DNA from 2 places in the Streptomyces sp. NPDC087787 genome. Region 2 is predicted to be linked to the other one. Evidence: riboswitches for the same ligand, from Rfam matches in the RefSeq annotation. Region 2 holds a riboswitch; the other holds the start of a gene.

Region 1 (4,378 bases), on a different contig from region 2:
CGTGGGTGTGGACGACGGCGCCCGCGTCGGTGCTGCGGTAGACCGCGAGGTGCATGGGCAGCTCGCTGGTCGGCACCAGGGTGCCGAGCACCTGCCGGCCGTCCAGGCCGACACCGGTGACGTCGTCGTCCGTGAGCCGGTCGTAGGGGATGCCCGAGGGGGTCACCAGGACGGTGTCGCCCACGCGCACGGACACGTTGCCGGAGGTGCCGACGACCAGTCCGTCCGCCACCGTGCGGCGGGCCGCCGCGACCAGCGCCTGCCAGGCGCGCGCCGTCTCCCCGAGTTCGCTCATGTGCCGATCCTGCCAGGACGCCAACCGCGAGCGACCGGTCCTTCCCATGGCACCGCAGGAACAGACACCGCGATGACCGACTCAGTTCATCTTCTGTTCACTCAGGTTACCTACGTTCAACGCGCCAATGACGCTCGAACGATTGCCTGGGTAAATGGAAAGCTTCTCGCTGATCCTCGCGATGGTGGTTGTCACCGCACTCGCGTTCGATTTCACGAACGGTTTCCACGACACCGCGAACGCGATGGCCACGACCATCTCGACCGGTGCACTCAAGCCCAAGGTCGCGGTGACCATGTCCGCCGCGCTGAACCTGGTGGGCGCCTTCCTGTCCGTGGAGGTCGCCAACACGATCTCCAAGGGTCTCGTCAACGAGAACGGCATCCGTCCCGAAGTCATCTTCGCCGCCCTGGTGGGCGCGATCCTCTGGAACCTGCTGACGTGGCTGGTCGGACTCCCCTCCAGCTCCTCGCACGCCCTCATGGGCGGTCTGATCGGCGCCACCATCGCCTCGGCCGGCTTCGGCGCCGTGCACGGCGGCGCCCTGGTCACCAAGGTCCTCATCCCCGCGGTCGCCGCCCCGGTGGTGGCGGGTCTGGCCGCGCTGGTCTCGACCCGGCTGTCGTACGGCATCGGCAACAAGTCGAATTCGCACGGCAAGGCGGCCGAGAAGGGCCACCGTGCCGGACAGATCGCCTCCGCCGGCCTGGTCTCGCTGGCCCACGGCACCAACGACGCGCAGAAGACCATGGGTGTCATCACCCTCGCCCTGGTCGCCGGCGGCGCCCTCGCCCCCGGCTCCAACCCTCCCACCTGGGTCATCCTGTCCGCGGGCCTGGCCATCGCGCTCGGCACCTACATCGGCGGCTGGCGCATCATCCGCACCATGGGCAAGGGCCTGACCGACCTTCAGCCGCAGCAGGGCTTCGCCGCCCAGACCAGCGCGGCCACCGCCATCCTGGCCTCCTCCCACCTCGGCTTCTCCCTGTCCACCACGCACGTCGTCTCCGGTTCGGTGATGGGCGCGGGTCTGGGCCGCAAGGGCGGCGTGGTCCGCTGGTCCACCGCGAGCCGCATGGCCGTCGCCTGGGCCCTCACGCTGCCCGCCGCGGCCCTGGTCGCGGCCGGCGCGGAGGCCGTGACGCGTCTCGGCGACTGGGGCACCTGGCTCGTGGCCGCGTTCCTGGTGGCCTCCAGCGCCGCGATCTGGAAGATCTCCCGCCGCGAGGTCGTCGACCACACCAACGTCAACGGCTCCGAGGAGCCGGTCGGCGTGATCACTCAGGCCATCGCCGCCGTCACCCCGCCTCCGGCCTCCCCGGCGGCCGAGGGGCTCACGGCCACGATCCCCGCCCCGGCATCCGCGTCCACCGCCGACCCCGCGCCCGTGGCGACGCCGCCGGCCGCCGCCGTCTGAGCCGGCGTCACCGGCAGAAGGAAGAGAAGCAGCATGAAGATCGACTGGGCGGCACTCGGCTCCGTCTTCGGCGTCAGCCTCGGCGTCACGGTGGGCCTCGTGGCCCTGTTCACCCTCGGCATCGCCGGGCTCTCCCGCCGCGAGCGGGCCGTGGCCCAGGGCGACGGCGGCGGGGCCCTCGCGGTCACCGGCGCCTACGCCTGCTTCGCCGCGTGCGCCGCCGCCGTGGCCTACGGCATCTACCTGATCGTGGCCTAGCCCGGCCCGGGGCCCGGTACCTCCGGGTCCTGGCCCCGCACGTCACCCGCCCATCCCGGGCCGTCCCCGCGACGTCCCGGGATGGGCGGTTTCGTCGTCCCGTGCGCCCGCGGTGTGTGCCTCATCTCAGTACGCCTGCGCAGGTCAACGGCAGGTTGACGGGTGTTCGCGGTGCGTGGTGGACTTCCGGAGCCAAGTACGGCGGCAGGAGAGGAAGTCCGGTGCGAATCCGGCACGGTCCCGCCACTGTGACCGGGGAAGAACATCCCCGGGAGTCAGGAACTCTCACCGCCGGTCTCGTCGAACCAGGGCGTGGACACCCTGAGTGAGGACATATAGCCATGCGCGGCTGCCGACCGAGGTTCACCAGCGGCTCACCGACCGACCGCACGACCGGCTGACCCGATGGGTGCCGATCGCGTCTTCGCGTACGGCGCCGCTGCCGGCCTCCTCGGTGACGTGCTCCTCGGCGATCCGCGCCGCGGACACCCCGTCGCCGTGTTCGGACGGGCCGCGGGTGCCGTGGAACGCGCGCTGTGGCGGGACCACCGCGGCCGGGGCGCCCTGCACACCGCCGTGTGCGTGGGGGGTGCCGTGGCGTCGGCCGCGCTGGCCGCGTCCGCCGTGCGTTCCTCCCGTACCGCGTCCGTCGCGCTGACCGCCGCCGCCACCTGGGCCGTCGTCGGCGGCACCTCCCTCGCCCGGGAGGCGCGGCAGATCGGGCGCGCCCTGCAAGCCGGGGACGTCGAGGGCGCCCGGGCGCGGCTGCCGCATCTGTGCGGGCGCGATCCGCAGGCGCTGGACGCCGACGGGATCGCCCGGGCCGTCGTCGAGTCCGTCGCCGAGAACACCTCCGACGCGGTGGTGGGCGCGCTGGTGTGGGGCGCCGCCGCCGGAGTGCCGGGGCTCGTCGGCTTCCGCGCCGTCAACACCCTGGACGCCATGGTCGGGCACAAGTCGCCCCGGTACCGCCGCTACGGCTGGGCCTCGGCCCGCCTCGACGACCTCGCCGGCTGGCCGGGGGCACGGCTCACCGCCGCCCTGGCGGCCGTGGCGGGCGACGACCCGCGCGGCGCCGTACGGGCCTGGCGCGCCGACGCCGGCAAGCACCCGAGCCCCAACGCCGGCCCGGTGGAAGCCGCGTTCGCGGGGGCGCTCGGAGTGCGGCTGGGCGGCACGCTCTCGTACGGCGGGCGGGTGGAGCACCGCCCGGTGCTCAACGGCGCCGGACGCGCCGTCAAGCAGGGCGACATCGAGCGCGCGGTACGGCTCTCCCGCCGCGTGGGCTGGCTCGCGCTCGGCGTGTGCGCGGGCGCACGGCTGCTGAAGAGAGGACGGACGTCATGAGGGGCGGTCTGCTCGTCGCCGGCACCACCTCCGACGCCGGGAAGAGCGTCGTCACGGCCGGGATCTGCCGGTGGCTGGTGCGCCAGGGCGTGAAGGTCGCCCCGTTCAAGGCGCAGAACATGTCCCTCAACTCCTTCGTCACCCGGGAGGGCGCCGAGATCGGGCGGGCGCAGGCCATGCAGGCCCAGGCGTGCCGCGTCGAGCCGACCGCGCTGATGAACCCGGTGCTGCTCAAGCCGGGCGGCGAGCAGAGCAGCCAGGTCGTCCTGCTGGGCAGACCGGTGGGCGAGTTGAGCGCCCGCGGCTACCACGGCGGGCGGCAGCAGAAGCTCCTCGGCACCGTCCTCGACTGCCTCGCCGAGCTGCGGGGCACGTACGACGCGGTGATCTGCGAGGGGGCGGGCAGCCCGGCGGAGATCAACCTGCGCCGCACCGACATCGTCAACATGGGCATCGCGCGCGGCGCGCGGCTGCCCGTGCTCGTCGTCGGCGACATCGACCGCGGGGGCGTCTTCGCCTCCTTCTTCGGCACGGTCGCCCTGCTGTCGCCGCGGGACCAGGAACTCGTCGCCGGGTTCCTCGTCAACAAGTTCCGCGGGGACGTCTCGCTGCTCGAACCCGGCCTGGACATGCTGCGCGGGCTCACCGGCCGGCGCACGTACGGCGTGCTGCCGTTCCGGCACGGGCTCGGCATCGACGAGGAGGACGGACTCCGAGTCTCGCTGCGGGGCGCCGTGCGGGAGTCCACCGTGGCGCCGCCGGTCGGCGAGGACGTGCTGCGGGTCGCCGTCTGCGCCGTGCCGCTGATGTCCAACTTCACCGACGTGGACGCGCTCGCCGCCGAACCGGGCGTCGTCGTGCGGTTCGTGGACCGGCCCGAGGAACTGACCGACGCCGACCTCGTCGTCGTGCCCGGCACCCGCGGCACGGTCAGGGCGCTGGAATGGCTGCGGGAGCGCGGCCTCGCACGCGCCCTGGCGAGCAGGGCCGCCGAGGGGCGGCCGGTGCTGGGCGTCTGCGGCGGCTTCCAGATCCTCGGCGAGCACATCGAGGACGACGTG
Region 2 (4,378 bases):
CGGTGAGGTGTTCGCCAAGGCGGGCCAGAAGTTCACCGAGTCGGGTTCGGGCGGTCTGGTCCCGGCGGCGGCCGGCCAGTGGACGTACGCCACGCTGGCACTCGGCTCCGCGCTCGCGCTGTTCATGTACCCGCACTCGATCACCGCGACGCTGTCCTCGCGCAGCCGCGAGGTGATCCGCCGCAACACCACGATCCTGCCGCTGTACTCGCTGATGCTGGGCCTGCTCGCCCTGCTGGGCTTCATGGCGATCGCGGCGGGCGTGCGGGTGAAGAACGGCCAGCTGGCCATTCCGCAGCTCTTCGAGAACATGTTCCCGGACTGGTTCGCGGGCGTGGCGTTCGCGGCGATCGCCATCGGCGCGCTGGTGCCGGCGGCCATCATGTCGATCGCCGCCGCGAACCTGTTCACCCGCAACATCTACAAGGACTTCATCCGCCCGCAGGCGACACCGCGGGAGGAGACCCGGGTCTCCAAGATCGTGTCGCTCCTCGTGAAGGTGGGCGCGCTGGTCTTCGTCCTGACCATGGACAAGACGGTCGCCATCAACTTCCAGCTGCTCGGCGGCATCTGGATCCTGCAGACCTTCCCTGCCCTGGTCGGCGGGCTGTTCACCCGCTGGCTCCACCGCTGGGCGCTGCTGGCGGGCTGGGCGGTCGGCATGGTCTACGGCACGGTCGCCGCCTACGGGGTCGCCTCGCCGACGCAGAAGCACTTCGGCGGGTCGGCGAAGGAGATCCCGGGCATCGGCGAGATCGGCTACATCGGGCTGACGGCGTTCGTACTCAACGCGGCCGTCGCGGTGGTCCTGACGTTCGTGCTGCGGGCGGTCAACGCGCCCCAGGGCGTGGACGAGACCCGTCCGGAGGACTATACGGCGGACGCCGGCGACCCGGGCGTCGAGGCGGAGCTCCCGCCGGCCACGACGGCGGCCCCGCACTAGTACCGCGGCACTGGGACCGGAGGCACCCCGCGGGCCGCCGGAGGAATCCGGCGGCCCGCTGCCGTGCCCGTGCGGCACACTCGGCGCATGGACTTCATGATCCGGCCGGCCGAGCCCGGCGAGTACGGCATCCTCGGTGAGATCACCGCCCAGGCCTACCTCCGGGACGGGCTCCTGGACTTCGGTGAGAGCGACGGGTATCTCGGCGAGCTGCGGGACGTGGCCAAGCGGGCGGCCGCGGCCGAGGTACTGGTGGCGGTGGTGGACGGGGAGGTGCTCGGCGGGGTGACCTTCGTCCCGGGCGCCGGCCCCATGGCCGACCTCGCCGGTCTGGGGGAGACCGAGATACGGATGCTCGCGGTCGCACACGCGGCGCGCGGCAGGGGCGTCGGCGAGGCCCTCGTACGGGCCTGTACGGACCGGGCACGGGCCGTGGAGGGCTGTGTCCGCGTGGTGCTGTCCACCCAGAGCTCCATGCACACCGCCCACCGCATCTACGAGCGCCTGGGCTTCGTCCGCACACCGGGCCGGGACTGGAACCCGCTCCCCCAGCTGGACGACATCATGCTGCTCACCTACGAGTTGACACTCTGACACGCTCCGGAGTCGGCGCGGCACAACATATGGGGGTGCCCGACTCGCTCAGCACAAGATGTATGCTCGTGCTCAATGTCGCCGCAGGGGAATCCGGTGCGAATCCGGAACTGTCCCGCAACGGTGTACTCGTGCGCGTTTGCCCCCAAGGCCCGCCACGAGCGTCAGTCCGAGGACCTGCCGACAGCGCGCCCGGCCGTCCGGTCCGGGTGCCCTGACGTCCGGGCCTCGCGGAATGGGCCGGTGGACGCGGCGCCGTGTGCGCTCGTGTGCCGCCCCCTGCCCTCGGCGAGGCCCCGTGCCGAGCGAGGGAGAGCTCCACGTGACCATCGCGCCAGCCGACCCGGTTTCAGTCGCAGCCACGGAAACCGACGGTCCGGGTGCCGTCCTGCTGCGGACCCTGACCGAGCTGACCGCCGACCTCCCCGACGCCGACCCCGGCCGGGTCGCCGCCGCCGCGCTGCGCGGCCGGTCGGCGCGGGCCGACGAGGCCGAGTTGCACGAACTGGCCACGGAGGCGGCCGCCGGGCTCATCTCGGAGGACCCCGCCTACTCCCGGCTGGCGGCCAGGCTGCTGACCCTCGCCGTCCGCGCCGAGGCCGCCTCCCAGGGCGTCGCCTCCTTCACCGACTCGGTCGCCGTGGGCCACCGCGAGGGCCTCGTCGCCGACCGGACCGCGGAGTTCGTCCGCGCCCACGCCGACCGCCTGGACGCGATGATCGACCGGGCCGCCGACGACCGCTTCGGCTACTTCGGCCTGCGTACCCTGCACAGCCGGTACCTGCTGCGCCACCCGATCACCCGCAAGGTGATCGAGACGCCCCAGCACTTCATGCTGCGGGTCGCGGCCGGTCTCGCGCAGGACGACACCGCGCGGTCCGTCGACGAGGTCGAGGCGCTCTACGGGCTGATGAGCCGACTCGACTACCTGCCCTCCTCCCCCACACTGTTCAACTCCGGCACGCGCCACCCGCAGATGTCGTCCTGCTACCTGCTCGACTCCCCCAAGGACGAGCTGGACTCCATCTACGAGCGCTACCTCCAGGTCGCCCGGCTGTCCAAGCACGCCGGCGGCATCGGCATCGCCTACTCCCGCATCCGCTCCCGCGGTTCGCTGATCCGCGGCACCAACGGGCACTCCAACGGCATCGTGCCGTTCCTGAAGACCCTGGACGCCTCGGTGGCCGCCGTGAACCAGGGCGGCCGACGCAAGGGCGCCGCCGCGGTCTACCTGGAGACCTGGCACTCGGACATCGAGGAGTTCCTGGAACTGCGCGACAACACCGGCGAGGACGCCCGCCGGACGCACAACCTCAACCTCGCGCACTGGGTCCCGGACGAGTTCATGCGCCGGGTGAACGCCGACGGGCAGTGGTCGCTGTTCTCCCCCGCGGACGTGCCGGAGCTGACCGACCTGTGGGGCGAGGAGTTCGACGCCGCGTACCGGGCCGCGGAGGCGCGGGGCCTGGCGCGCAAGACCATGCCGGCCCGCGACCTGTACGGCCGCATGATGCGCACCCTCGCGCAGACCGGCAACGGCTGGATGACCTTCAAGGACGCCGCCAACCGCACCGCGAACCAGACCGCGCAGCCGGGCCACGTGGTCCACTCCTCGAACCTCTGCACGGAGATCCTGGAGGTCACCGACGACGGCGAGACGGCGGTGTGCAACCTGGGGTCGGTCAACCTCGGCGCGTTCGTGGCCGGCGGGGACATCGACTGGGAGCGGCTGGACGAGACCGTCCGCACCGCGGTCACCTTCCTCGACCGCGTGGTCGACATCAACTTCTACCCGACCGAGCAGGCGGGCCGCTCCAACGCCCGCTGGCGTCCGGTGGGCCTGGGCGCCATGGGCCTGCAGGACGTGTTCTTCAAGCTGCGCCTGCCCTTCGACTCCCCGGAGGCGAAGGCGCTGTCCACCCGTATCGCCGAGCGGATCATGCTCGCCGCGTACGAGGCGTCCGCCGACCTCGCCGAGCGCAGCGGCCCGCTGCCCGCGTGGGAGAAGACCCGTACGGCCCGGGGCGTGCTGCACCCCGACCACTACGACGTCGAGCTGACCTGGCCGGAGCGCTGGGCGGCCCTGCGCGAGCGGATCGCCGCCGTCGGCATGCGCAACTCGCTGCTGCTCGCGATCGCCCCGACCGCCACCATCGCCTCGATCGCGGGCGTGTACGAGTGCATCGAGCCGCAGGTCTCCAACCTCTTCAAGCGTGAGACACTCTCCGGGGAGTTCCTCCAGGTCAACTCGTACCTGGTGGACGATCTGAAGGCGCTCGGCGTCTGGGACGCCCGCACCCGCGAGGCGCTGCGCGACGCCAACGGCTCGGTGCAGGACTTCGCCTGGATCCCCGAGGACGTGCGCGGGCTGTACCGCACGGCGTGGGAGATCCCGCAGCGCGGCCTGATCGACATGGCCGCCGCCCGCACCGCGTTCCTGGACCAGTCCCAGTCCCTGAACCTGTTCCTGGAGACGCCGACCATCGGCAAGCTCTCCTCGATGTACGCCTACGCCTGGAAGCAGGGTCTCAAGACGACGTACTACCTGCGGTCCCGCCCGGCGACCCGGATCGCGCGCGCCGCCCGGGCGCAGGCCGCCGCCACCGTCCCCGTCCAGCAGGCGGCGCCGGACGCCGACGCGATCGCCTGCTCCCTTGAGAACCCCGAGTCCTGCGAGGCCTGCCAGTAATGACCAGCGAGACCAAGAACCTGCTCGACCCCGGCTTCGAGCTGACGCTCCGTCCGATGCGCTACCCGGACTTCTACGAGCGCTACCGGGACGCCATCAAGAACACCTGGACCGTGGAGGAGGTCGACCTCCACTCGGACGTCGCCGACCTC

What was found. Region 2 has a riboswitch for cobalamin ahead of ACIOWN_RS25785 (ribonucleoside-diphosphate reductase subunit alpha). Riboswitches for the same ligand answer to the same signal wherever they lie in the genome.
Region 1: it holds a riboswitch for cobalamin, as region 2 does, so the genes downstream of both, ACIOWN_RS03680 (cobalamin biosynthesis protein) here and ACIOWN_RS25785 (ribonucleoside-diphosphate reductase subunit alpha) in region 2, are expected to answer to the same signal.

Annotation. Positions count from the first base shown of each region.
Region 1 covers NZ_JBIUVQ010000001.1:797,364-801,741, reverse strand. The annotation lists gene ACIOWN_RS03695 (class II aldolase/adducin family protein) at 1-295, opposite strand, end outside; gene ACIOWN_RS03690 (inorganic phosphate transporter) at 450-1,712, shown strand; gene ACIOWN_RS03685 (hypothetical protein) at 1,746-1,970, shown strand; cobalamin riboswitch at 2,132-2,276, shown strand; gene ACIOWN_RS03680 (cobalamin biosynthesis protein) at 2,376-3,317, shown strand; gene ACIOWN_RS03675 (cobyric acid synthase) at 3,314-4,378, shown strand, end outside.
Region 2 covers NZ_JBIUVQ010000017.1:79,497-83,874, forward strand. The annotation lists gene mctP (monocarboxylate uptake permease MctP) at 1-943, shown strand, start outside; gene ACIOWN_RS25780 (GNAT family N-acetyltransferase) at 1,031-1,537, shown strand; cobalamin riboswitch at 1,583-1,737, shown strand; gene ACIOWN_RS25785 (ribonucleoside-diphosphate reductase subunit alpha) at 1,860-4,226, shown strand; gene ACIOWN_RS25790 (ribonucleotide-diphosphate reductase subunit beta) at 4,226-4,378, shown strand, end outside.